One region of the Parasphingorhabdus pacifica genome, then DNA from elsewhere that is predicted to be linked to it. Evidence: riboswitches for the same ligand, from Rfam matches in the RefSeq annotation. Region 1 holds a riboswitch; the other holds the start of a gene.
What was found. A riboswitch is a leader RNA that binds a small molecule or an ion and turns the genes downstream of it on or off. The one in region 1 is predicted to bind S-adenosylmethionine.
Positions count from the first base shown of each region.

Region 1 (10,628 bases):
TTGTCGAGCACGTGGGATGCGGCCCGACTGGCTGCGAACGAGGTCGACCCGGAGCGGATTCGCGTCATCGATTCTCGTTCGGCGGCGATGGGGCTGGGGTTCGCCGCGCTCGCCGCGTCCGTGAGCGCTGCGGAAGGAGCCGAACTCGCGGGGGTGGAGCGCCGTGCGACCGCGGCGGCTGAGGAGACCACCACGTTGTTCTCGGTGCAGACGCTGGAGTACCTGCGCCGCGGTGGTCGCATCGGTACGGCTGCCGCTCTGCTGGGGACCGCTCTGGCCATCAAACCGTTGTTGCACGTGCACCAGGGCCGGATCGATGTGCTGGACAAGGTGCGCACCACGGCGCGGGCGATGACGCGATTGGTGGACCTGGCAGGCGAAGCCGCCGGTAGATCGTCGGTGTCCATCGCGGTTCACCACCTGGCGGCACCGGAGCGCGCGGAAGCCATCGCGGATCGGGTCCGGTCGACGGTCGTGGAGTGTGAGGACTGCGTGGTGTCCGAGGTGGGGCCGGTGATCGGCGCGCACATCGGGCCGGGAGCGGTCGGCGTGGTGCTGCTGCCGGGCGGCTGGCGCTCACCGGCGAAGTAGTACCGCGGGCTGGCCTACCTGCGGACGCATTGCGCTCTGCGGTTTTTCTTGCAAGCTCGGAAATTCCTCCTATCGTGGTGCATCCGCTCGTCCTGTTCGGGTGATGCGATGGCGAGTCATCCACAGTGGAGTCAGTTCTCCACGGTCTTGCTTTTGCTGATGTACAGGGGTTTTCGCCTCGCTCTAGCTTCGGATGCATGGTCGATCTCTCCGCTGCGCCGGCGAATGCCGCCCGCTCCACCGCGCCCATGACTGCCGCCGCCGCTTCCGGGACAGCCGGTTCCGGGACTGCCGCGTCCGGGACTGTCGACGAACGCGCGGATCCCACGCCCAGTTCGGCGGCGGCCGACCCGCGTGCACGCCTGCGGGCGTTGATGACGCACCGCGACGAAGAAGACGATGTCGAGGCCGCCACGCGGCCCACCCGGTCTCGGGAATGGATGTCCGAACTGGCGGCTCGGTGGCTGCCCGCACGGTGGCTGCCCGAATCACTGCGGCATGCCAGGTTCGATCCCGGCCGAGCCGGGCTGCTCGGGTTGTCCCTGCTCGCCGTGCTCGGCTTGCTCGTCGTTGCCGCCACCACGTGGGTCGAGCAGCCGGAAGCCGAGTCAGCGCCGCCGCCACCACCGTCGATCGTCGCCGCGCCGAGCACCAGCGCCCCGCCCGCGGAGATAGTCGTCAGCGTGGTCGGCCAGGTGGCCCGGCCAGGACTGATCAGCCTGGACGAAGGTGCCAGGGTGGCCGACGCGCTCGAATCCGTCGGCGGTGCGCTGCCGGGCACCGATGTCACCACGATCAATCTCGCCCGCGAACTCGTCGACGGCGAGCAGCTCCACGTCGCGGTTCCCGTGCCGCCCGGAGTCGAGGTTCCCGAAGACCCCGCTGCACCCGGCGAGTCCCCAGCAGGCTCCGGCAGGCGGATCGACCTGAACACGGCAACCGAGGAGGATCTTCATGAGCTGCCCGGAGTCGGCGAGGTCACCGCCGAACGGATCGTGAACTGGCGCACCGAGAACGGGTCGTTCACGTCGGTGGACGAACTACGTGAAGTCGCAGGCATCGGGGAGGTCCGGCTTTCCCGCCTGCGGGATCTGGTGCGGGTATGACCACCGTTCCCGGGCTGGCGGCCGTCGACCTCCGACTCGCTCCGGCGGCGCTGGTGGTCTGGGCGGTCACTCTCGTGGCCGTTCCGCTGGGTTGGGTTCCGCTGACGGTCCTGGCCGGCTCGTTGCTCGGAGCGGGCGTGCTGGTGCGGAGGGTGGGGAAGGCGCACCGCTGGATCAACGGAGTTCTGGCGGTGCTGGTCCTCGGGTGTACGGCGTCGGCGGGAATGGCGGCTCGGACCCACCAGGTCGAGCGACATCCGCTCCGGGAGATCGCGCGAAGCGGTGCGAAAGTCACTGTGCGAGTCGAACTGGACATGGCTCCGCGAGTGCTACGGGGCGAGTCCTACGGTGCACGCCGAGCCCAGGACCGGTCGCTGGTTCGGGCGCGGCTCCGGTCGTTGGAACGCGGTCACGAGCGGATCGTGACAGGCGGCTCCGTGCTGCTGCTCGTCCCCAGCGACTCCTGGCACGAGTTGATCGCAGGCCAGCAGGTCACGACCAGCGGCAAGGCGGTCCCGCCTCGCTCCGGTGAACTCACCGCCGCGGTACTGCAGGTGTTCCGGCCACCCACAGCGGTCGAGCCCGCTCCTGGCTGGCAGCGTGCGGCCGAGGAACTGCGGGAAGGACTGCGCCGAACGTCCGCTACGATGCTCGGCCCGGCCGCAGCGGGCCTCCTACCCGGACTCGTCGTCGGGGATACCGGTGCGCTTCCGCCGGAGGTGGTCGGGGAGTTCACCGACGCGGGACTCACCCATCTCACGGCCGTCTCGGGCGCGAACCTGGCAATCGTGTGCGGTGCGGTCCTGTTGCTCCTGCGCGGAGTCGGGGCCGGGCCGTGGCCCTCCGCGTTCGCGGCGAGCGCGGCACTGATCGGTTTCGTCGTGCTCGCCGGTCCTGAACCCAGCGTCCTGCGGGCAGCTGTGATGGGCATGATCACGCTACTGGCTCTGGTGTTGGGACGTGAGCGCTCGGCCATGCCCGCGCTGTGCGCCAGCGTGGTCGGATTGCTGCTCGTGCTGCCCGGTCTGGCGACTGACGTCGGGTTCGCGTTGTCGGTGTGCGCGACTTCCGGGCTGGTACTGCTGGCCCCGGTCTGGTCGGAGGCGCTGCGCACCCGCGGTCTCCCGACCGGGATCGCCGAAGCCGTGGCGGTTCCGGCGGCCGCCCAACTGGTGACAGCTCCACTCATCGCGGCCGTGGCCGGAGAGATCAGCCTGGTCTCGGTGCTCGCGAACCTGCTGGTAGGCCCGGTCATCGCTCCCGCGACCGTGCTGGGCGTGCTGGCCACGATCAGCGCCCCCGTCGTGCCGGCGGTAGCTCACGCGTGCGTGTGGCTGGCCGGGCCCGAGCTCGAATGGGTCCTGTTCGTGGCACGCCACTCGGCCGCTGTACCGGGAGCCACGGTCGATTGGCCCGCGGGAACGAACGGCGGGGCGCTGTTGGCGGTGCTGGCGTTGGTGCTGCTGATCGTGTTGCGTAGCCGACGCCTTCGCGGGGCGCTTGCCGTGCTGGTCGTGCTCACCGTCGTCGTCCTCGTGCCGGTTCGCCGGGTCGTACCCGGGTGGCCCGAGCAGGGCTGGAGCATGGTTGCCTGCGACGTCGGCCAAGGCGATGGGCTGGTGCTCGCGACCGGGAATCCGAAAGAAGCGGTGGTGGTGGACACCGGACCGGACCCGTCCCGGATGACGGATTGTCTGGCGCGACTGGGAATCAAGAGGGTTCCGCTGCTGGTGCTCTCGCATCTGCACGCCGACCACGTGAGCGGTCTTTCCGGCGTGTTGGCCGACCAGCACGTGATGATGATCGGTACCGGGAAGTTGCGCGAACCAGCTTGGGCCTGGACGGAGCTGCGTCAGACGGCTACCGCAGACGAGGTGCCGGTGGTCGAGCTCGAAGCCGGGCAACGGGTCGCATGGCCGAGCCTTGAGCTGGAAGTGCTGGGGCCGACAGGTGCGCTGGCCCGAACCAGCCAAGCCGACGATGCCAACGACGCGTCCCTCGTACTGAAGGCTTCGACCCCGGCGGGACGGATCCTGCTCACCGGCGACGTGGAACTCTCCGGGCAGTCACAGCTGTTGGCCGGCGGAACCGACCTGAGTGCCGAAGTGATCAAGGTTCCGCACCACGGCTCCCGCTACACGGCTCCCCGCTTCATCGACGCGACGCAGGCCGAACTGGCGCTGATCAGCGTGGGCGACGGCAATTCCTACGGCCATCCGAGCCCGCTCGTGCTCGGCGCGCTCGCCCGTGCGGGTGCGAACGTCGCGCGGACCGACCGGGGTGGCGATCTGGCGGTCCACCCCGGCCCGCACGGTGCGAGAGTGGAGAAGCGAGGTGATCCGATTCGGGCCGACGACTGAACTCCGGCCCGGCGGAGACGGACGCTCTGCGCCCTCGGCGGAATGCCCGGGCCACGTCAGCGCAGGCCCGGGCGAATCCACCGATCAGTACCCGAGGACCTCGTTCACTGCCGCGGTCGTGGGAGCGACGGTGGCCTTCGGGCCGACGTGCTCCTGCACGGCGTCGAGGGTCTTGAGGCCATCACCGGTGATCATCAGCACCGTCTCGGCGTCCGGGTCGAGCTTGCCCTGCTCGATGAGCTTCTTGGTCGTGGCCACGGTGACACCGCCGGCCGTCTCGGCGAAGATGCCCTCGGTGCGGGCGAGCAGCTGGATGCCCTCGATGACTTCCTGGTCGGTGACGTCCTCGATCGCACCGTTCGTGCGGCGCACGACGTCGAGAACGTACGGGCCGTCCGCGGGCGCACCGATGGCCAGCGAGCGGGCGATGGTGTCCGGACGCACCGGCTGGACCACGTCCTGCTCGTCCTTGTAGGCCGAAGCCACCGGCGAGCACCCGCTCGCCTGCGCACCGAACACCCGGTACGGGCTGTCCTCGACGAGGCCGCAGCGGGCGAGTTCCTTGAAGCCCTTGTCGACCTTGGTCAGCTGCGAGCCCGAAGCAATCGGAACCACGACCTGCTCGGGGATCCGCCACCCCAGCTGCTCGGCGACCTCGAAGGCCAGCGTCTTGGAGCCCTCGGAGTAGTACGGGCGAACGTTGACGTTCACGAACGCCCAGTCCTCGTGCTCGGAGGCGAGCTCGGTCGCCAGCCGGTTCACGTCGTCGTAGTTGCCGTCCACCGCCAGGAGCGAACCGTCGTAGACAGCGCTCATCTGAATCTTGGCGCGCTCCAGCGTGGCCGGGACCAGGACGACCGAGTCCCAACCGGCGCGAGCTGCGGCCGCGGCGACGGCATTCGCGAGGTTGCCCGTCGACGGGCAAGCGAGCGTGGTGAAACCGAATTCGCGGGCGGCCGCCAAGGCAACGGCGACCACGCGGTCCTTGAACGAGTGGGTGGGATTGCCGGTGTCGTCCTTGATCCAGATCTGCTTGACGCCGAGCGCCTTGGCGAGTCGATCGGCACGCACCAGCCTCGTACAGCCGGGTTCGGTGTTCTGGTGCTGCTCGACGGTGGTCGGCACGGGCAGCAGCTGCTTGTAGCGCCAGATCGAACGTGGGCCGGCCTCGATGTCCTCGCGGCGGACGCGACCGAAGTCGTATGCGACTTCCAGCGGCGAGAAATCTTCCAGCGAGACGAACTCGGGGGCCAACGGCTGGCGGTGGCCTTCTTCCTTGGACACCAGTTCGGTGGCAGGTCCGAGGTCGTAGGTCCGGGTAGTGGTGGGCTGGGCAGCAGCAGTCATCGCGAGGTCCTTTCCCTCATCTGTCCCGCGCACGGGTCGGAATTGGCACCTTTTTTCGGCGGCCTCGCGGGAAAGAATGGTGCGAATCGCCGATATCGGTTGCCGGGGCTTCTACGGGCCGTTCCCTCTGCCCCTCTGGATGAGCTATTCGGTTGTGGCGGCAACGCTACGGGACGGTGTCGCTTTCTGGCCAGCACGGTGTCCATACTCCGGGACCTAAGAGGGTTGCCCAGGTCACGTGGGAGCATGGGCCCATGAGTGCACCAGGGGTGCTGGCCGGTCCGCTTCATTTGATCCTCGGCGAAGAAGAATTGCTGGTGGATCGGGCAGTTCGCGAAGTGGTGAACGCCGCGCGGGCGGCGGATTCCGAGACCGAGCTGCGCCGAATGAAGGTGAGTGACCTCACCCCTCCGGGGTTGGACGAAATGCTCAGCCCTTCGCTGTTCGCCGAAGGGCGGGTCATCGTCCTGGAGGGGGCTCAGGAAGGCGGCAAAGAGATCGTCGAGGCCGTGCTCACCCACGCGCGCCAACCCGCCGACGGGGTGATTCTCGTTGTCGTCCACAGCGGTGGCGGCCGTGGGAAGAACGCCAAGGAATTGCCGAACGCCTTGCGCAAGATCGATGCGCGTGCGGTCGAATGCAACAAGATCACCAAACCCGCGGAGCGCGAGGCGTTCGTCCGCGAAGAGGTTCGCCGAGCCGGTGGCCGCATCGAGGCCTCCGGCGTCAGCGCGCTCATCGAGTCGGTCGGCCACGACCTTCGGGAGCTGTCCTCGGCGGCTTCGCAGCTCGTTGCCGACACCGGCGGCAAGATCGACGAGACGGCCGTTCGCCAATACCACCGGGGACGCGCGGAGGTCACCGGTTTCGTGGTGGCGGAGAAGGCAGTCACCGGTGATCGCGCAGGTGCCCTCGAAGCGCTGCGTTGGGCTCTGCAACTGGGCGTCCCGCACGTGCTGATCGCCGACGCGCTCGCGGATTCGGTGCGCACCATCGGCAGGGTCGCCGCGGCGGGTGGCAACGACCAGTACCGCCTGGCCAGCGAACTGGGCATGCCGCCGTGGAAAGTGAAGAAGGCGCTCGCGCAGGCCCGCGGGTGGAACGGCGCGGCGGTGGGCGAGGCATTGGCGGCGGTCGCCGAGGTCAACGCCGACGTAAAGGGCGTGGCTGCGGACGCCTCGTACGCGCTGGAGCGGACCGTGCTGCGATTGACCGACCTGCGCGTCGGGCGGAACAACTAGGGAATGCTTCGGAGGCGGGTCTCGCGCGCCGCCCCGGACAGCAGAAGGCCCTCTCCACCACCAGGAGGAGAGGGCCTGCCAACTTGCTGCGAATCAGAGCGCGTTGGTGCGCTTGGACATCGCCGACTTCTTGTTGGCGGCCTGGTTGGCGTGGATGACGCCCTTGCTGGCGGCCTTGTCGAGCGAACGACCCGCGGCACGCTCCAGCTCGACGGCCTTGGTCTTGTCGCCGGAGTCAGCGGCCTCGCGGAACTTGCGGAGGGCGGTCTTGACCGCCGACTTGTAGGCCCGGTTGCGCTGGCGGTTCGCCTCGTTGGTCTTCATCCGCTTCATCTGAGACTTGATGTTGGCCACTGTTGCGCCTCTTCCTCGTCGCTGGTCTGGTGTGCCGCGCATTCGTGGCGCTGCGCGAGCGCAGCCTTCCTCCATTGCGGAATGCCGCACGACACGGCCGTCGATACTATCAATGCGGGCCTGCGACGTTGCTGCCGGGCAACCCCTCCGCGGCGGCTTCCGAAGCTGCGCAAGCCGCCTCCGCAAGCTGCGCAAGCCCCCTCGTCGAGTCGCGAACGCCTCTCGCAAAACCACGTGAGCCCTCGACAAGCCGCGCACACCTCCTCGGCAGGCGGGGTGGACACGGAATCTTCTCGCTCTCGACAGGCGGAGGTGGGCGGGGCCTGCCGGGCCGCGCCGGATAGTCTGCGCGTCCGTGCTCACCGCGTTGAATTGGCCCGGATTCGCCGAAATCTCACTGGCGGGGCTGATGTTCCTGTGTGGTGCCGCGTTCCTCGCGGGGGCGGTCGATGCGATCGTCGGTGGTGGTGGTCTCATCCAGCTGCCCGCGATGCTCCTGATCATGCCCGGGGGTGAGGCGATTCACTCGTTGGCGAGCAACAAGGTCGCGTCCGTGGCGGGGACCGCCGCAGCCGCTCGCACCTACGCCAAGCGAACGCGGATCGACTGGCACAGCGCCCTGCCGATGGCGGTGATCGCGTTTTTCGGCTCGTTGTGCGGAGCGGTGTTCGCCGATGCCCTCCCGTCCGATGTGCTCAACGTGGTGGTACTGGTGGCCCTGGTGGGGGTGGGCATTTATACGTGGCGCACGCCCGCGCTCGGCGCGGCCGATGCGGTGCCGGCGGGGCGGCGCAGGCAACTGCTGCTGATGCTCGCCGGTGGCGCCGTCATCGGCTTCTGGGACGGCATCGCCGGTCCCGGCACAGGGTCGTTCCTGGTTTTCCTGCTGGTCGGGCTGATCGGGTACGCCTTCGTCAGCGCTTCCGCCACCGCGAAGGTCGTCAACGTGGCCACCAACCTCGGTGCTCTCGTGTTCTTCGTCCCAGCGGGCAAGGTGTTGTGGGGACTCGCGCTGGCGATGGCGACGGCAAACATGTCGGGGAGCGTGTTCGGGGCCGCGCTGGCATCCCGGCGTGGCTCGGGCTTCGTCCGCCGGGTCTTTCTCACCGTGCTGTTCGGCCTGGTCGCCAGCCTCGGCTGGAAGCTCGCCCTGGGGGCATGAGGTGATCACGTTTTGCGTGTTCGGCGGTCTTGTTGGAGGCTTGTTCCCGGTCCCCCCACGGCGGGCGGGCAAGTTCGGCGAGGGCGAAGGAATGATCCTGGCGTGAGTGTGGTTGTATTGGTCGGCTGTTCTTTGTGGTCGTGTTCGACACGCTCGCGAAAGATTGTTGCGGGCGCGAAGCTGTTCTCCTCGCAAGCTGGAGAGTTCGCCGTCTGGAATAGGCCCCGGTTGCCGTAAAGTGCGGTACCGGTACCAGCCCCTGTTAGGAGACAGATATGACGCAGGGCACCGTGAAGTGGTTCAACTCCGAAAAGGGCTTCGGCTTCATCGCCCCGGACGGTGGCGGGCCGGACGTCTTCGTGCACTACTCGGAGATCGACGGCACCGGCTTCCGCACCCTGGAAGAGAACCAGGCCGTGAGCTTTGAGATCACCCAGGGCCAGAAGGGCCCGCAGGCCAGCGGCGTTCGCGCGCTCTGAGTCCCGGGTGACACCGTGACACAACGGTGAGTAGACGGGCCCCGCCTCCACGTGAGGCGGGGCCCGTTTTCATGTACCAGGTGTCGAGTCCGTGCCGTTCTGATGCGCGCGTGTTCAGCGGTGCGTGAGAAGACCGCTGGTGCTGCTGGGGAGCAGGAGTGCCATGGGGCCGATTGCCAGGTTCTGCTGACTCGGATCGCCGAGATGTGGTCGGGGCACCGTCGCCCGGTCGTGGCGGTGGCGGTGTTGTCCCCACTGGCCTACGTCCTGGTCCCGTTCGCCATGCGACTCGCGCCGGCGAGCCTCGTGGCTCCCGCGCGAGAGCTGAGCATCGTGCTGGCGGCGTGGTTGGCCTGGGTCCTGCTGAACGAGGCCCAGCCGGTACGGCGGTTGTTGGGCGCGGGTGTGGTTCTGGCCGGCGTCACCTGAGTTCGGGGCGGGTAGAACAGAGGTATGGAGATCCTGAACAGCCGCATGATCCTGCGGCCGCACGACCGTGAACGTTCGCTCCGCTTCTACCGGGACGTGCTGGAGTTGGCCATCTTCCGGGAGTTTCCGGTGGGGACGGTCTTCTTCCTCGGTCAGGGGTTCCTGGAGGTGTCCGGAGAAGGGGAGCACGGGCCGAGCCCCGACCAGGTGTTGTGGCTGCAGGTACGGGGCGTGAAGGCGGAGTTCGCCCGGCTGGTCGAGCGCGGGGTGACGGTGCTGGCCGAACCCGAACGTCAGCCGTGGGGTCTGGACGAGGCGTGGATCGCCGACCCGGACGGCATGCGGATCGTGCTGGTGGAGATCCCGTCCGATCATCCGCTGCGCGCGGACGTCCGACAGCCCTGAGCCGCGGGCCGAGACGGGTCGTCGGAAAGATCAGCCCGAACGTCCGTCCGGCCAGCGCAGCCCGCTCGGCCGGAAGCCGCTCGTCGAATGCACCGGAGTTGGGCACAGAGCACACCGCGTGTCGTGGGACGATATGGGTGAATCCGTGCACCAGCCATGACCGAACGAGCCGACATCCCGCGAGGAACACTGAGTGAGCAGCTTCGCCGACACCACGTTCACACCTCCGGAGCGCATCCGGAACTTCTGCATCATCGCGCACATCGACCACGGCAAGTCGACGCTGGCCGACCGGATGCTGCAGCTCACCGGGGTGCTCGAAGAACGCGCTTACCGGGCGCAGTACCTCGACCGGATGGATATCGAACGCGAACGCGGGATCACGATCAAGGCGCAGAACGTGCGCCTGCCGTGGGTCGTGGACGATACCGAGCACGTCCTGCACATGATCGACACACCTGGCCACGTGGACTTCACCTACGAGGTGAGCCGCTCGTTGGCCGCCTGCGAGGGCGCCATTCTGCTGGTCGACGCCGCGCAGGGCATCGAGGCCCAGACGCTGGCGAACCTGTATCTGGCGATGGAGCACGAACTCGAGATCATTCCCGTGCTCAACAAGATCGACCTGCCGTCGGCCGAGCCCGACAAGTACGCGGCCGAACTCGCGCACATCATCGGCTGCGAGGTCTCCGACGTGCTCCGGGTGTCGGCCAAGACGGGTGACGGGGTCGGGGAGGTCCTCGACGCGGTCGTCAACAACGTGCCCGCTCCGGTGGGCCAGGACGACTCCGCTCCGCGCGCGATGATCTTCGACTCCGTCTACGACACCTACCGCGGTGTGGTGACCTACATCCGGGTCGTCGACGGCCGGATCACGCCCCGCCAGAAGATCAAGATGATGTCCACGGGGGCGACCCACGAGCTGATGGAGGTCGGCATCATCTCGCCGGACCAGAAGCCCTCCGAAGGGCTCGGCGTCGGCGAGGTCGGCTATCTCATCACCGGTGTGAAGGACGTCCGGCAGTCCAAGGTCGGCGACACCGTCACCTCGGACAAGCGCGGCGCGGAAGAGCCCCTTCCCGGGTACCGCGAGCCGCTTCCGATGGTGTATTCGGGACTCTACCCGGTGGACGGTTCGGACTATCCGATCCTGC
Region 1 covers NZ_BAAGYS010000014.1:222,247-232,874, reverse strand. The annotation lists gene ACYVAN_RS21265 (DegV family protein) at 1-591, shown strand, start outside; gene ACYVAN_RS21260 (helix-hairpin-helix domain-containing protein) at 789-1,697, shown strand; gene ACYVAN_RS21255 (ComEC/Rec2 family competence protein) at 1,694-4,057, shown strand; gene thrC (threonine synthase) at 4,142-5,404, opposite strand; SAM riboswitch class I at 5,418-5,550, opposite strand; gene holA (DNA polymerase III subunit delta) at 5,659-6,645, shown strand; gene rpsT (30S ribosomal protein S20) at 6,739-6,999, opposite strand; gene ACYVAN_RS21235 (sulfite exporter TauE/SafE family protein) at 7,355-8,161, shown strand; gene ACYVAN_RS21230 (cold-shock protein) at 8,437-8,640, shown strand; gene ACYVAN_RS21225 (EamA family transporter) at 8,761-9,069, shown strand; gene ACYVAN_RS21220 (VOC family protein) at 9,094-9,474, shown strand; gene lepA (translation elongation factor 4) at 9,668-10,628, shown strand, end outside.

Region 2 (10,628 bases), on a different contig from region 1:
GCCGAGCTGCTCGTCCAAGCTGGGGTTGAGCTGATCGAGCGCGCCGGACGGTCGGTGCGCTCGCGGGAAGTCACCGGCTCGGAGGCAAAGCCACTGGCCGTCCTCCGGTGCCGGTGACCGTGCGGCGGCACACCTTCGAACCGGTCTCCCCCGGGTCGCCGCGATGCCCCGCGGACGACCCGAGTAGGTTTTTCCTCGTGGAACAGCAGGCGACGGACGGGGTTCGGTTGCTCGGACCGGCCGACGTGCGGCGGCTGGCCGAGGAGGTCGGTGTACGGCCGACGAAGAAGCTCGGGCAGAACTTCGTGCACGACCCCAACACGGTTCGACGCATCGTCGGTACGGCGCAGGTCACAGCCGAGGACGTGGTGCTGGAGGTCGGGCCCGGCCTGGGCTCCTTGACGTTGGGTTTGTTGCCGGTCGCTCGTGAGGTGGCCGCCGTCGAGATCGATCCGGTGCTCGCCGATCGGTTGCCGCGTACGGTCGCCGAGTACGCCTCGGGGATGGCCGACCGGCTACGGGTGTTCCAGGCGGATGCCTTGCGGCTCCGCGCCGCGGACTTCGGCGAGCTCGCCCCGACCGCGCTGGTCGCGAACCTGCCCTACAACGTGGCGGTTCCGGTCGTGCTGCACCTGCTCGCGGAGTTGCCGTCGTTGCGGCACGGCCTGGTGATGGTCCAGTCCGAGGTGGCCGACCGGATGGCCGCGCGACCCGGCGGCCGGACTTATGGGATTCCCAGCGCCAAGGCGGCGTGGTTCGCGGACGTGCGTCGTGCGGGACCGGTGCCGCGAAGCGTGTTCTGGCCGGTTCCGAACGTGGATTCCGGTCTGGTGTCGTTCACCCGGGTGGATCCGCCGTCGGACGCTCCCAGGGAGCAGGTTTTCGCGGCGCTCGACGCCGCGTTCGCCCAGCGGCGCAAGACCTTGCGGTCGGCCCTTTCCGGCTGGGCGGGTTCGGCGGCGCGTGCCGAGAGGTTGCTCCGGGCGGCCGGTATCGAACCGTCGGACCGCGGTGAGCGGCTGACGATCAATGATTTCGCCCGGCTCGCCGAGGCAGCAGGTTCGGACGACCCCGAGGGGGCCTGACCGCACGCCCCCGGCGCGGAACCGTCGGCGGCATCCGCCCGCGTCGTCCCGGCTCGATCATGAAGCCGTTTTCCGGATTGGGCCGGACGAGTGTCGACGCCAGCCGCGTGCTGAATTCGATCGGTGATCGCGCGTGGGTGACGTGCCTGCGAGCGTGGTCTTGTCCACCCCTGTCGATGCGCCGTTCGCGTGAGCCTCGGGATTACTCCACGTGATGAAAGTGGCACTCCTTGATCAAGACGACCAGCTCGATGGCGTGGTGTGAGATGAACCAAGGTTTCGCAATGTGACCGATATCCACTTGCGTCAACAAGTGCAAGTGGGGTCTACTATTCGAGAAATCCATCCGGAGCGGCCGAGAGACCTGGCTCGAGGACGCCGCAGCAACCACCCGAACGCGGGCAGGTGCTAACGCCAGGACCCGATGGAGTTGTGGTGCCTGAAGCTCTGTTCGCAAGCCCGCGTGCGCGATCTGTCCGAAACCGGGACCCGCGCACTGACCTCGTGCTGACGCAGCGGCGCGTCATCGACCACGGATTGCGCACCACCACGGGCTGTCGACGGTCCGCCTGACCCTCGCATACCCGTTTGTCCGTCCTCCCGGGCCGACCTCAGCAGGTCGGTGTGCCCGGCGTGAGTTGATGCGGAGCCCTTCGTGATCACGGTCCAGAACATCACCAAGACGTATTCCCACGACGCCACCAACGTCGTCGCCCTCGACAACGTGTCGATGGAGGTTCCGGCGGGGAGCGTGAGCGGCATCGTCGGATCCAGCGGATCCGGCAAGTCGACGCTCGCCAGGTGCATCGCGCTGCAGGAGAAGCCCGACGTCGGCGAGGTGCGGATCGACGGCACGAACCTCGCCGCCCTCGACGAACGGTCCCAGCGCGCCGCTCGCCGCGAGATCGGCGTGGTGCCCCGGCGGGAGGAACTGCTGCGGCAGCGCACCGCTGCGGGCAACGTGGCCCTTCCGCTGGAGGCCGCGGGCGTTGCCGGCCCGCAGCGGCGCGCCCGGGTCGCCGAGCTGCTCGACCTTGTCGGGCTGACCGAGCAGGCGCCCGCGTATCCGGAACGGCTCACCGCCGGTCAGCTGCAGCGCGTCGCGATCGCCAGGGCGCTGGCCACCAGGCCGTCCGTACTGGTCGCCGACGAACCGACCACCGGTCTCGATCCGGCGTCCACCGACTCCGTGCTGACCGTGCTGGAGCGCGCCCGGTCCGAACTGGGTGCCACGGTCGTGATCGCCACCGACGACATGGCGGTGGTCCGCCGCATCGCCGACGACGTGACCGTCCTGGAAGAGGGCCACGTGGTCGAACACGGCAAGGCGCTGGACCTCGTCGCCGAACCCGGCAGCCACATCGGCTCGGCGCTGCTCCCCGAGACGGACCAGGCCCAGGTGCTCAAGCAGGCCGGCACGCGGCACGACGTGGTCGCCGAGGTCGTCCTCGTCGGTTTCGCGGCGGTCGGGGCGCTGTTGCCGGAAGCCTCCAGCCGGTTCGACGTCGAACTGTCCGTCCTCGGTGGCGGACTCACCCGGCTCGGCGAGACCCCGGTGGCCAAGTTCCGCGTCGGGTTGAGCGGGGAGCGTTCCGAATCGGCGTTGAAGTGGATGATCGAGCACGATGCGCAGGTGCGCCGTACGCCGGTCTGCGTCGAACGGGTCGCCGCCGCGTGAGAGCGTTCCGGACCAGGACGCCGCTGGGGACGCCGCTGGGGACGCCGCTGGGGACGCCGCTGGGGACGCCGCTGGGGACACTGTCGGGGTCGCCTCCGGCCGATCGGTCGAGTAGTCGTCCGGAGTGAACCCGGTCCAGGGGACGCACGGCGATCCGCCGGACACGTAGGCTCTAAGAGTGCTCTCCGTAGTACCCACACCCATCACCGTCCGCGTCCCCGCCAAGGTGAACCTGCACCTGTCGGTCGGGGACGCGCGTGCTGACGGCTACCACGAGTTGGTCACCGTCTTCCAGGCGCTGTCGTTGACCGATGAGGTCACCGTCCGGGATTCGGACGAGTCCGGCATCGAAGTGCACGGGGAGGGCGCGGACTCGGTTCCCACCGGGCCGGGCAACCTCGTGTGGAAGGCGGTGCGGTCGCTCGCCGAACACAGCGGTCGGGACCCGGAAGACCCAGGGGTCCAGGTTTCGATCCGCAAGGGAATCCCGGTCGCCGGAGGTATGGCGGGCGGCAGTGCCGACGCCGCCGCCGGGCTCCTCGCGATCAATGCGCTGTGGCGCCTGGAGATGGGGCGCGAGGACCTCATGGAGATCGCCGCGGACCTGGGCAGCGACGTGCCGTTCGCCTTGCAGGGCGGAACGGCGTTGGGCACCGGGCGTGGGGAACGCTTGGTGCCCGTATTGGCCAGGCACACGTATCACTGGGTGATCGCACTGGACCGGAGCGGCCTGGAGACCCCGGGCGTGTTCACCGAACTCGACCGCCTGCGTGCCGAGTCCCGGCCGAGCCCGGTCGGGGATGTGGAACCGCTGCTCGAAGCGTTGGCTTCGGGAGATCCCAGACAATTGGCCCTGCTGCTGGGCAACGACCTGCAGTCGGCCGCCGTGTCGTTGCGACCGGGCCTCCGTCGCACGCTGCGCGCGGGCGTCGACGCGGGCGCGCTCGCGGGAGTCGTCTCCGGCTCCGGGCCCACGTGCGCGTTCCTGTGCACGGACGCGGACTCGGCGGTGCGGGTTGCCGCGGAACTTTCCGGCGCTGGGGTGTGCCGGACGGTCCGGGTGGCCCAGGGACCGGTGCACGGAGCCCGGGTGGTCGGTGACGAGCAACCGGATCGACCCACCCCTCCGCAGGTGCACGCTTGACGCCTGTCCGGGTGGGGACGACACCATCGGGCGTGTCCCGCAGCGCACCCGGCCGCAGTGAGTTCCGGGCCGACGGGACCGTGACCACGCGGAATACCCGTGCGGGTGCCGTCCGTTGCCGAGCTCGGGCGCGGAGGAACGAGACCGGCGTCGAATCGTCCTGAACACATCCGCCCGGTGACGGGTGACGGACCGAGTTCGACGGGTCCGGATACGGAAGTGGGTAGGACCAGCACCGGACCGGACGAAGACGAACCGCAGACCTACCCGAAACGCAGTCAACGGAGTGAAGAACACGCGATGGCCAACCTGATCAACCTCGAAGCCGTGAGCAAGAGCTACGGCGTTCGGCCCTTGCTGGACGGAGTGTCGCTGGGCATCGGTGCCTCCGATCGGATCGGGGTGGTCGGACTCAACGGTGGTGGCAAGACCACGCTGCTGGAGGTCCTCTCCGGAACAGAGGAGCCCGATTCCGGCCGGGTCAGCCACAGCCGCGACCTACGCTCGGCAGTGGTCACGCAGCGGACCGAACTGCCTGCGGGAGCCACCGTGCGCAGCGCGGTGCTCGACCAGCACGGTTTCGACGCCGAACACGAGTGGGCCGCCGATCCGCGCGTGCGGTCGGTGCTCAACGGCCTGGGGATGTCCAGGCTCGGTCTGGACACCCCGGTGGCGGACTTCTCGGGTGGCGAACGGCGTCGAGTCGCGCTCGCGGCTGCGCTGGTGGGAGATCTCGACCTGCTCGTGCTCGACGAGCCGACCAACCACCTCGACGTGGAGGGTGTTCGATGGCTGGCCGACCACCTGCTGGAACGCCGGTGTGCGCTGGTGATCGTCACGCACGATCGCTGGTTCCTGGACACCGTCTGCAACCGCACCTGGGAGGTCACCCAGGGCAGGGTCGAGCAGTACGAGGGCGGCTACGCGGACTGGACCTTCGCGCGGGCCGAACGCGCTCGCCTCGCCCAGCAGGCCGAGGAGAAGCGGCAGAACCTGGCACGCAAGGAACTGGCGTGGCTGCAGCGGGGTGCCAAGGCGCGTACCTCCAAGCCGCGCTTCCGCGTCGAAGCGGCCGAAGCGTTGATCTCCGACGTTCCGCCGCCACGCGACACCGTCGAGCTGGTGTCGTTCGCCAAGCGCCGGTTGGGCAAGACCGTCCTGGAACTGGAGGACGTGGATCTGCGCGTCGCCGATCGCGTCCTGCTGGAGAACGTCACCTGGCGGATCGGTCCGGGAGACCGCATCGGGCTCGTCGGGGTCAACGGTTCCGGCAAGACCACCCTGCTGCGGTTGCTGGCGGGGGAGCGCGAACCGGACGCGGGCAAGCGGACCGAGGGCAAGACCGTGCGGATCGCGCACCTGACCCAGGAACTTCACGACCTGCCCGGGCAGTGGCGCGTCCTGGAAGCGATCGAGGACGTGGCCGAACGGGTCACCTTCGGCAAGTACGAACTGTCGGCATCCCAGCTGGGGGAGCGCTTCGGATTCGGCAAGGGCAGGCAGTGGACGCCGGTGGGCGACCTCTCCGGCGGTGAGCGCCGCCGCCTCCAGCTGGCGCGGCTGTTGATGGCGGAGCCGAACGTGCTGGTGCTGGACGAGCCCACCAACGACCTCGACATCGACACCCTCCAGCAGCTGGAAGACCTGCTGGACGGCTGGGCGGGCACGCTGGTGGTCGTGTCCCACGACCGCTACCTGGTCGAGCGCGTGTGCGACACGGTCGTGGCGTTGTTCGGCGATGGCAACATCACTCACCTGCCCGGTGGGATCGACGAGTACCTGAAGCGGCGGGAATCGCTGCTGGACGACGCGCAGAACGTCGGCAAGCAGGCGGGTGACGCGGCCGGTGCGGGCAAGTCGCGTTCCGGGGCGCTCTCCGGTGCAGACGAGCGCGCCGCGCGCAAGGATCTCTCGCGGCTGGAGCGGCAGCTGGACAAGCTCGCCAAGCGGGAGGGCGAGCTGCACGAAAAGCTGGCCGATGCGGCGACCGAGCCGGAACGGCTGCAGGCCCTCAACGCCGATCTGCGGGCGCTCCAGGAGGAGAAGGACGACATCGAGTCGCGCTGGATGGAATTGGCCGGTCAGCTCGACTGAGCCCTCCGGGGCCGCCGTCCGGAGCGGCGCGCTGCCCGGCGTGTTCGATGCCGGAGGGCATGTGGCAGTAACCTGCGTCACATGAGTCGGTTTGTTGAGGCGCTGGTGACTTCCGCTCGCGAGAACGCGGATGATTCGCAGGCTCGCGGACTCGTCACCGGCCCGCCGGAGGATCCCCGACGACGTGGTTGGGGCCAAGTGCATTCGGACGCGATGCGGATCGCGGGCGGGCTGGTGCCGGAAGTGCGCCCCGGCGACGCGGTCGCGGTGCTTGCTGCCGATCCCGGACTCATCGCACCCGCCGTGCAGGGCGTCTGGCTTGCGGGCGGCAGCGTCACGATGCTGCACCAGCCGACTCCCCGCACCGAACTGGCGCAGTGGGCGCAGGACGTCGTGCGGGTGCTGAAGATGATCGGTATCCGGGTGGTGCTGCTCGGGCCGCCGTTCGAACGGTTTTCGGGCTTCCTCGCGAACACCTCGCTGACCTGCCACGACCTCCGCGAACTGGTCGAAGGTTCGACGGAACCGCTGCCCGAGCCGATCGAGGTGTCCGAGGACGCGACGGCACTGCTGCAATTGACCAGTGGCTCGACCGCGGAACCCAAGGCGGTGCGGATCAGCCACGGCAACCTGATCGCCAACACGCGGGCCATGATCACCGCGACCGGGCTGGATCCCGCCGAGGACGTCGTCGTGTCCTGGCTGCCGCTGTTCCACGACATGGGGATGGTGGGCTGCCTGACGGTGCCGATGACGATCGGGATGGAGACGGTCAAGGTCACCCCGGCCGAGTTCATGGCGCGCCCGCTGCTGTGGCCGGAGTTGATCGGCCGCTACCGCGGCACCGTGACGGCCGCGCCGAACTTCGCCTACTCGATCACCGCCCGGCGGTTGGGGAGCGCGGAGGACGGCGCGTTCGACCTGTCGAGTCTGCGTTTCGCGCTCAACGGAGCGGAACCGATCGATCCGGAAGCGGTCCGGTCCTTCACGGCCGAGGGCGGTCGGTTCGGCTTGGCCCCGGATGCGGTCGTGTGCGCGTTCGGCATGGCCGAGTCGACGCTGGCGGTGTCGATCGGCAAGTCGGATCGGCCGGCCGAATTCGACGCCGTCGATGCCGACGCGCTGGAGCAGCGAGGACGGGCGGAACCGGTCGATGCCGACTCCGCGCGGTCGCGGCGGTTCGCGCTGCTCGGGTCGCCCCTGCCCGGGGTGGAGGTCGGCGTGGTCGACGATTCGGGGCGGGAGCTGGGGCCGCGGCAGATCGGACAGCTCCGGATCCGAGGTGAATCGGTGACCTCCGACTACCTGACGGTCGACGGTCCGGTGGCGGCCAAGGACGCCGACGGGTGGCTGCTGACCGGGGACGACGGGTATCTCGTCGACGGCCAGGTGGTGATCTGCGGTCGACGCAAGGACCTGATCATCGTGGGCGGTCGCAACCTCTACCCGGTCGACATCGAACGGGCGGCCTGCCAGGTCGAAGGGGTTCGCCCGGGCGGTGCGGCCGCTGTGCGGCAGGCGGCAGGCGGCAGGCGGGAACGGTTCGCGGTGGTGGTGGAATCACGCTCGGCCGGTGATGCGGACGCCGAGCACGACCTGCGCAACGAGGTCGCCGCCCGGGTCGTGGATGCGGTCGGTACGCGACCGTCGGCCGTGGTGGTGCTGGCGCCCGGCAAACTGCCGAAAACACCGTCCGGCAAGCTCAAGCGAGCTGCCACGGCCGAGCTGATCGAGCGCTGACGGATGTTGGCGCGAAGACGGGTGGCGGCGCGAAGACCGAGCGGTCAGTGGAAGCGGTTCTGGGCGCTCTCCAGGCCGTCCTGTGCGAGCGCCTCCACCGCGTCGGCACACAGGTCCACGAAGTAGCCGAGTTCCTTGCGCTCGGCTCCCGAGAAGTCCTTGAGCACGTAATCGGCGGCATCCATGCGGCCGGGAGGGCGGCCGACGCCGAACCGCACGCGGGTGTAGTTCTTGGTGCCCAGTGATTTGGTGATGGACCGGAGTCCGTTGTGGCCGTTGTCGCCCCCGCCCCGCTTCAACCGGACCGTTCCGTACGGCAGGTCGAGTTCGTCGTGGATCACGATGATCGACTCGGGATCGACCTTGAAGAACTTCACCGCACCGGCGACCGGGCCACCCGAGAGGTTCATGTACGAACGGGGCTTGGCCAGCACGGTCCGGGTCCCGCCGAGACGACCCTCGACGACCTCCGCGCTGGACTTGTGCACCTTGAACTTGCCTCCGACGCGATCGGCCAGCTCGTCGGCCACCAGAAAACCGATGTTGTGTCGGTTGCCCGCGTAGCGCGGGCCCGGATTACCGAGACCGACGATCAGCGCGAGGTTCGCGGCCTCGCTGTCCGGTGTGCTCACGAGACGGGCTCCTGGGTCGGTCACGGCAAGAGGATCTCCCCGACGCGGGGTGAGCGCAAGCGAGGCGCTGTCCCGCATCCCCGGGCAGGGGGATGGCATCCGGTCCCGCTGGCGCGGAAGCGGACGGAACGGGACAGCGCCGTTGCGAACTCAGCCCGACGTCGAGGGCTCTGGATCACTGAGCTTCGGCAGCGTCCTCGACGACACCGGCGCCTTCCGCGTCCACCTCGGACTCCATATCAGCCTCGGTGGGGGCTTCGCCGACGGCGACGACGAGAGCCTCGGGGTCGCCCTGCAGGATCGCGCCCTTCGGCAGCTGAACATCGGAGGCGTGCAGCTGAGTGCCCGCCTCGGCGTCGTCGACCGACACCTCGATCTGCTCGGGGATGTGCAGCGCCTCGGCCTCGACGCTGAGCTCGGTGAGGTCCTGTGTGACCAGGGTGCCCGGGGCGGCCTCGCCGACGACGACCAGCGGGATGTCGACCGTGACCTTCTCGCCGCGCTTGACCAGCAGCAGGTCCACGTGCTCGATGTAGTTCTTGATCGGGTGCGACGTGATGCTCTTGGTGAGCGCGAGCTCGTTGGCGGAACCGGCGACCTCAAGGGTCAGCACGGTGTTCTGCCCGTTCTCGCGGATCGCCCTCGCGAAGTCGATCGAGGGCAGGGACAGGTGCTTGGGGTCGGAGCCGTGGCCGTACAGGACGGCGGGGATCTTCCCCGCACGACGTGTGCGGCGGGCCGCGCCCTTGCCGAATTCGGTGCGCGGTTCAACGGTGAGTCGTACCTCGGACACGGTGGTGCTCCTCGTGACGTCTGGCGGAAAATGATTCGGTCGCTGGCCTGCGGCGGCGGGGCGCGCAACTGGTGTGATTCGACGTGCGCCGGAATTCCGGCACCGGTATGTGGACGGCACCAGTGCGCCGACAACCCATCGGCGGCGAGTGTGCCGCCGCGTCGATCACGCCGGGCGAACGACCCGGCCTCGCCGAGGCAACCCCAACAGTCTATGCGGTGGGTTGACCCCTGGTGTACCCGGGCCGTGCCGTGGCGATTCGTCGTCCCGCGCGACGGGACGGGCATCACGGTTTGGTCGCGTGCCCCGGCCGAAACTTCCTGTCGGTATTACGTTCCTGCGCATGGTTACTGAAGCGGATTCCGGGGCGCCCCTCGATACGGGTTGGAAGTCCCGGCTCAAACAGGTGGGGCCCGGGATCATGGCCGCCGCGACCGGCGTGGGGGCGGGTGACCTGGTCGCTTCGCTGGTCGCCGGTTCGAGGTACGGGTACGCGCTGTTCTGGGCGGTGATCCTCGGCGCGGTCTTCAAGCTCGCGCTCGGCGAGGCGGTCGGACGCTGGCACCTGGCCTCCGGGCGCACGATGCTGTCGGGCTGGCGGACCCTCGGCCGCTGGGCGACGACCTACTTCGGCATCTACATCATCGTGTGGGGCTTCGTCTACGGCGCCACCGCGATGTCGGCCGCCGCGCTGCCGCTCAACGCCCTGTTCCCGGTGCTGCCGGTGAGCGGCTGGGGCGTGATCAGCGCGCTCTGCGGCCTGACACTGGTCTGGTTCGGCCGCTACGCCGTGCTGGAAAAGGTCATGACCGTCCTGGTCGGGGTCATGTTCGTGACGGTGGTGGGCACCGCGCTGATGATCGGGCCCAGCCTGCCCGCGCTGGGCAAGGGGCTGATCCCCTCGCTCCCCGACGGTTCCGTCGTCTACGTGCTGGGACTGATGGGCGGCGTCGGCGGCACCATCACGATGGCCGCCTACGGATACTGGACCCTCGCCAAGGGCTGGCGCTCGCCGAAGTGGCTGCCGTTCATGCGTACCGACAACGCCGTCGGGTACATCACCACCGGGATCTTCGTGGTCGCCATGCTGGTGGTCGGCGCCGAGATGCTGCGTGGCCAGAACCTCGTCGATGACAGCGAAGGGCTGCTCTACCTCGGTGAGGCACTCGCCGCCGACTACGGCCAGTGGGCCCGCATCCCGTTCCTGATCGGGTTCTTCTCGGTGTCGTTCAGCTCGTTGATCGGCGTGTGGAACGGCGTGTCGTTGCTGTTCGCCGACTGGTGGCGCACTTGGCGGATGCCGAAGGAACTCCCGCCCGAGACCACCGAGTCCTACGCCAACAAGGCCGGAACGCACAGCGTGCCGTATCGGGCCTACCTGCTGTGGCTGACCTTCCCGCCCATGCTGCTGTTGCTGCTGGGCAAGCCGTTCCAACTCACGATCGTCTACGGAGTTCTCGGC
Region 2 covers NZ_BAAGYS010000006.1:301,951-312,578, forward strand. The annotation lists gene ACYVAN_RS07540 (transglycosylase family protein) at 1-34, shown strand, start outside; gene rsmA (16S rRNA (adenine(1518)-N(6)/adenine(1519)-N(6))-dimethyltransferase RsmA) at 198-1,085, shown strand; SAM riboswitch class I at 1,425-1,516, shown strand; gene ACYVAN_RS07550 (methionine ABC transporter ATP-binding protein) at 1,741-2,763, shown strand; gene ACYVAN_RS07555 (4-(cytidine 5'-diphospho)-2-C-methyl-D-erythritol kinase) at 2,942-3,907, shown strand; gene ACYVAN_RS07560 (ABC-F family ATP-binding cassette domain-containing protein) at 4,127-6,001, shown strand; gene ACYVAN_RS07565 (fatty acyl-AMP ligase) at 6,083-7,741, shown strand; gene pth (aminoacyl-tRNA hydrolase) at 7,786-8,373, opposite strand; gene ACYVAN_RS07575 (50S ribosomal protein L25/general stress protein Ctc) at 8,549-9,166, opposite strand; gene ACYVAN_RS07580 (Nramp family divalent metal transporter) at 9,510-10,628, shown strand, end outside.
Region 2: it holds a riboswitch for S-adenosylmethionine, as region 1 does, so the genes downstream of both, ACYVAN_RS07550 (methionine ABC transporter ATP-binding protein) here and thrC (threonine synthase) in region 1, are expected to answer to the same signal.